Regions from separate parts of the Dorea sp. Marseille-P4042 genome, predicted to be linked through region 2. Evidence: riboswitches for the same ligand, from Rfam matches in the RefSeq annotation. Region 2 holds a riboswitch; the other holds the start of a gene.
The links. Region 2 has a riboswitch for glycine ahead of C7E02_RS03415 (GrdX family protein). Riboswitches for the same ligand answer to the same signal wherever they lie in the genome.

Region 1 (3,217 bases), on a different contig from region 2:
GGCACAATACCTCTCCCATATGAGATACATCGAAAAGTCCTGCTTTTTCTCTAACTGCCATATGCTCTGTGATAACACCTGTTCCATACTGTACCGGTAAGAGATATCCTGCAAATGGAACGATCTTACCGCCTGCTTTCACATGCGCATCATAAAGTGGTGTTTTTAACTCCATATCATATCCTCCTTCTTGTTTTTAATAGGGACGTTAATTATAGAGGTACATTAATTTATTCATATAATGGATATTTCTCGCAGATTTTTGTAACTTCATCTCTGATTTTATCTGCCTTTGTCTCAAAGTCTGTCACTGTCATCTTGATCAGTTTTGCGATTATCTTCATATCCTCTTCCTTCAGTCCTCTTGTTGTAACTGCTGGTGTACCGATTCTGATTCCACTTGTTATAAATGGGCTTGCCGGATCATTTGGTACTGAGTTCTTATTGACTGTGATGTAAACCTCATCCAGTCGGTTCTGAAGTTCTTTTCCGGTAATGTTCATGTTCTGAAGATCTACTAACATCAAGTGGTTATCCGTTCCACCACTTACCAGATTGAAGCCTTCTGCAATCAATGCATCTGCAAGTGCTTTCGCGTTATTCACTATCTGCTTCTGATACTCTTTGAACTCTGGTTTCAATGCCTCTCCAAAGCAGACAGCTTTTGCTGCAATAATATGCATCAGCGGACCACCCTGAGTTCCCGGGAAGATTGATTTGTTAATTGCTTTTGCATGTTCTTCCTTACACATGATCACTCCGCCTCTTGGTCCTCTCAGTGTCTTGTGAGTTGTCGTTGTAACTACATCTGCGTATGGAACCGGATTCTGGTGAAGTCCTGCTGCAACCAGTCCTGCGATATGTGCCATATCTACGAATAGATAAGCGCCAACTTCTTTTGCAATATCTGCAAAGATATCGAATCGGATCTCTCTTGGATAAGCAGAAGCTCCTGCAACAATCATCTTTGGCTTACATTCATGTGCAAGTTTTCGAATCTCATCGTAATCCAGTACTCCGTCATCGTTGATGTTGTAAGGAACAAAATTATATAAAATACCGGATTGGTTTACCGGTGATCCATGTGTCAGATGTCCGCCGTGTGCCAGGTTCAGTCCCATTACTGTGTCACCCGGTTTAATCAGTGCCTGATATACTGCATTGTTTGCATTTGCTCCTGAGTGTGGCTGAACACATGCATGATCACAGCCAAATAATTCTTTTAATCTCTCAATTGCCAGATTTTCAATGATATCTACATTCTCGCAGCCACCATAATATCTCTTGCCCGGATATCCTTCTGCGTATTTATTTGCCGGTACAGTTGCCATAGCCATCATCACTGCCGGGCTGATAATGTTCTCAGATGCAATCAGCTCCAGGTTTCTTCTCTGGCGTCCAAGCTCCAACTCAATTGCTTTTCCAACCTCTTCGTCATAGTTCTTCACATAATCTGTTACCTGTTCAACCATGTTCATTTTCTAATCATCCTCCAAATTTCCCCAAAAATTTTTAAAAAAGGGTACAAAAAAAAGCAGGTAAAAAATAATTTCTTAACAATCTTAAGACTTATTATTTTTTATCTGCCTCTGTCCTTTCACCTGAAAGATTGCTTACCGGTCTTCGCGTGTATGGCAGGTAAGTTACTTCTTCGGTACAATCCCTTCCATTGTTCTCCAGAGTGTTGTCCAGACCCGTTCCTTTTGCCTGAGAGTTTCTGCTTGCCCCTTCGGCTCCAGTCTATCATTCCATGTGCCGCGTATCACATGATAGTGGTATCTCACAAGTCCTTCCTTCAACTTAACCTCAGAATACAACTGTCTGACAATAAAGTCAAGCGTTAAATATTTTTCTTACTTGTTAGAATTCTATCAGTGATTATTGTTAAATATCTGACACCGTATTTACAGCCTTTACACCAGTTTTACATGCTTTTTTCTCAGTAAATAAAAACTATTCTGTACTTGCGTTTTTACTACTATCATTACTGCTGTCCGTACTTGTGTCTGTACTACTAACTAATCTTGACTTAGGAATTTCGATATTCTCCTTCTTGTATGCATCCAGTACAGCCTCCTTGATACATTTTGCATATGCTTTCGCACCTGCCGAGAGCAAATGTGTATCGTCTGCATCAAAATACTCATCATGACCCTCGCTTGCAGCATACCAGTCAATCAGATATGTATGATCATTTTCTTCTACGAATTTTTTTATCTTGCTGTTGCTTTCCTCTTCGAACGTATCATGCGGAATTCGGACTGTTGTCAGAAACAATGGCATATCCTTCCCTATCTTCTCCCGAATATCTTCAAGTTCACCATTGATCGGACTGTTCGAAAGTGATGCAAAGATGACGCCTTCTCCCTCCCATTTCTTTTCGTCAATGTAGGAATCAAGAACTTGTTTACCAAGTGATGTGATCCGTCCGATTTTAGTATCACTGACACTGTTTGGAAATATTTCATAAAAATCATCTGTTACATCAACTGCAATAGAATCCCCGATGAGCAGGAGATTTAAACCTTCCAGAATCTCATCATCCGTCAAATCAGCCGTACAGATGGTATCTTCACTCTCTGAACCATTCGCTTTCTGCTTTGCAAGTTGTTCTTCCGTCATCTTACCGGTCTCTTTTGCCTTTGCCTCACGTTTTTGTAATGTATCCAATGCATTTTTCTTCGGCACAAATATCATGCAAAGTATCAGTGACACGGTCAGTACAAATGTGCCTGCCATTACCTTTAAACTTCTTCTTGCCACCTGTATCTGGCGCTTCTTCTCCTGCCTGGATTTCGGTCTGCTTCTTAAAATATTCAAATATTCCCCAATAATACCATGGCGGATCGGTGTCTCAATAAAACGATAAGAAAGCTCTGACAGGACAACACTTAATACAATCTCAATCAATGTAATCCACCAGGATGCCTTTATCCCCTTACTGATTAACAAAATGATTGGATAATGCCACAGATATATGCTGTATGAACGATCCCCCATCCATTTCAAGACTGGGTTACTTAAGAATCTGCTAAGCCAGGTCTTTCGTCCTGATACTGCATAGACCATCAATACGGTCAGAATTGTTCCAAAAAATTGTCCTCCTCTGTACCAGAAATTACTGGAACCATTGATTGCTATCGTCATCACGAGCAACACTGCAAAAGACACACTGCCCAAAACCATATTGACACTAGCTGAAAGTCTTCTTGGAACC
Region 2 (3,217 bases):
GATAACTTTATCAAGTTTTGGAAGGTGAATCAGCTCATTAGCATTTCCGCCTGTTACTACAGCATCTGCAGCCGGATCAGAGTCAGCAAGTGACTGAGATTTTCCATCACGTCCAGCATACTCATCTGTAATGATAACAGTCTTAACGCCTTCAGCCTCAATTTTCTTTGTATTCATGATAAGGTCTGTATCTGGGTTACCGAATCCCTCCTGAGATACGATTACAGCATCCAGGTCTAAGAAACGGCAAAGTTTTGCTGTCCAGTCAGAAGAACGCATCTTGTCTGCAAGGTAAACGTTCTCATTTGTAAGGATGTGGCAAACAAAGTTAATAGTTTTACCATGCTCCTCGAATAAATCGTGAATAACCGGGTTATTCTCGTGAACATATGTTGGGTTTTTATCACAAGCAGATACACAGTTACCAGATACGATAGCTCCGTCCATGATCTCTGTTGGTGTCATCAGAGTAGAAAGTGTCTTCTTAGCATCTACTCCGTATACATATGTGTCATGAAGAAGTCCCTGGCTCTGTAACATCTGTACATAAGCAACTCTCGGAAGATCTGGGAATTTTTCTTTTCCTTCCATAACCCCGTATGTCTCATAAACCTTTGTCTCATCTGGTGTAAGATTACGTGCTAATTCCCCAAGATATACAGCAACTCTGAATCCAGCGAAACGAACAGCTTTCTCATAATCATGCTGTTTGATGTTATCAACTGGCTCACATACCATAACAAGATTTAATGTTTTTGAGAACGGTGTATACTGTGCTCCAACACCTGTCATATCGATGATACCTTCCTGGAATCCAACGATCTTACCAGCCGTAACAACAGCCATTCCTTTTAATGCATAAGTTTTTCCTTCACCAACTGTATCTACTTTGTTGATTACTCCCGGGAAGACTCCTCCTCTTCCTTCAACCTTTACACGTGGCTCGATAACGTCTTTAACCGGTGTGATTCTCACTGACTCACCTGGTCTAGCAATATCAAATGATACGCTCTTAATGTGCTCATCCTCAAGAGCAACAGCCTCTACAGCTTCTTTGTTTACATAAAGAATTCCATCTTCGATCTTAGACTCTGCTGCGAACTGGATATCCTTAATGTAAATGTGTCCCATTTCCAATCTTCTCACTTATGGTTCCCTCCTTCAAGAATTTTGATATTATTGTGTAAGCTAAATGCTTTAACAACCTCTCGCTACTCGACCTACCACACATCTGCGGATGAAATAGCGCTTTGTAACAGGGTCCAGTCAATTAACTGGAAGTCTTTGAACGTCTCTGGCATGAATTCTCTGTACTTTTCTGACTTGAACTCAAACTTTGCACAGGATCTTATGGCTCCTTCTATAATTGACAGTGACCTCTCATCCAGTTTTCCGGCTTTACGTGAGATCATAACCGACTTATATGGTGTTTCATTCGGCTTCACGCTTCCAGATAATGGATGTGATAAAAGCAAATGTCCTTCGTGTATCCTGTCTCTAACTTTCCCCAATACATCCTCATAAGAAATCTCACTATAATCCACTTCGTGCTCTTCATCAAGCATCTGTGGAACTAATGGATTGTTCGTTATTATAATGTAATCTTTCTTCATTTTTTATCCACCTTCCATTTTTGATTTCTTACATAGATGAAATAAGTATTGTGTCATTCTTCCCAGCTATCCGGTAGGATTAAAAAAGGCGATGCAACACCAATATTGTGTGCGCATCGCCTTTCTGTCTTTTGTCTTGACCGTCCTTCTTAGATAGCTTTTCTTTTCAACACAAGATTCAGAACGCAGTCCCTTTCTCAGTCCTTTTGCCTGAAAGTTTCACCCCTGGTATGTCCACCAACATACCTTGGCTTGCCTCTTCGGCGGTCTTCTTTAGTAAAGACTCTCTCTTAAGAAAGATCATCCCGCTATTCACTTTTATTTTTTATAGAGACAATGAATATCTCCCATTGCCTGTATCTATAATAACGTATTGTTAATTTATTTGCAACCCTTTTGCCATAACTTTCTTTTTTTAGTCAGTATGCACATTTCGCAATGTCCCTTTTTGGTCACAATTGCCATTGCATTTGTTTTGTCTATAAATAATATATTCAATTTTTCACAATATTCTATTAGTTCACAAACAATTTTACCTTTTTATTATAAGATGTTCTACTTTTATTTATTAGCATCCCTTAATTCAACGCTTTATCACAGTAAACTCCAGTTTATTTGCAACTGGAGTTTACTGATTCTACTATCAATTATTCAATTATTTATTGACGCCATCTATGAATTATTTTTCTTTTTAAAGTTTTTAAAGTAATCTTCATGCACCTGGCTGATTACTTTACTCAGCGCAAATAATGCAAGAATATTTGGTACTACCATCAAAGAATTGAAACAATCTGCCATATTCCATACAAGATCAACTTCTGCAAGTGATCCAAGGAACACGCAAGCCGCTGCAACTACAGAATAGATTTTCACTGCTTTTGGTCCAAACAAATATTTGATATTGGCCTGACCAAAGAAATACCATCCTATAATAGTAGAAAATGCGAAGAAGAACATACAGATGGCTACGAAGATATCTCCACCTTTTCCGTATAATGTAGAGAATGCATACTGGCTTAATTCAGCTCCCGTTTTTCCAGTTGGAATAGATTTTGTTGTCAATATTACAAGTGCTGTTAGGTTCAATACTATAAATGTATCAATAAATACACCTGTCATAGCTACAAATCCCTGCTCTACCGGATGATTCACTTTCGCTACAGCATGTGCATGTGGTGTAGATCCCATACCAGCTTCGTTAGAGAACAATCCTCTCGCAACACCTTTTGTAAGAGCAAGTTTTACAGTTGCACCGGCTGCACCACCAACTACAGAACTTGGTGAAAATGCTCCGATAAAAATAGATGCAAATGCATAAGGAATGTTTTTATAGTTGTAAATAATTACGATTAACGAACCGACAATATATAATGCTGCCATAAACGGAACAATTGTCTCCGTAACTTTTGCAATTCGTTTCATACCACCCATGAATACAAAAATTGCGATTACTGCTACTACAAGACCCATAATCCACTGTGGAATACCAAACGCTGTATGGAAAGATGCTGCAATAGAGTTAGATTGTACGGCATTACCCATAAACCCAAGTGCCAGTGTAATCAGTACTGCAAAAATTCCAGCAAGGACTTTTCCAAATGTTC

Region 1: it holds a riboswitch for glycine, as region 2 does, so the genes downstream of both, glyA (serine hydroxymethyltransferase) here and C7E02_RS03415 (GrdX family protein) in region 2, are expected to answer to the same signal.

The regions. Positions count from the first base shown of each region.
Region 1 covers NZ_OLMI01000004.1:149,282-152,498, forward strand. The annotation lists gene gcvT (glycine cleavage system aminomethyltransferase GcvT) at 1-175, opposite strand, end outside; gene glyA (serine hydroxymethyltransferase) at 231-1,472, opposite strand; glycine riboswitch at 1,580-1,690, opposite strand; gene C7E02_RS18755 (acyltransferase family protein) at 1,954-3,217, opposite strand, start outside.
Region 2 covers NZ_OLMI01000001.1:668,436-671,652, forward strand. The annotation lists gene C7E02_RS03410 (glycine/sarcosine/betaine reductase component B subunit) at 1-1,131, opposite strand, end outside; gene C7E02_RS03415 (GrdX family protein) at 1,221-1,613, opposite strand; glycine riboswitch at 1,802-1,916, opposite strand; gene C7E02_RS03420 (alanine/glycine:cation symporter family protein) at 2,286-3,217, opposite strand, start outside.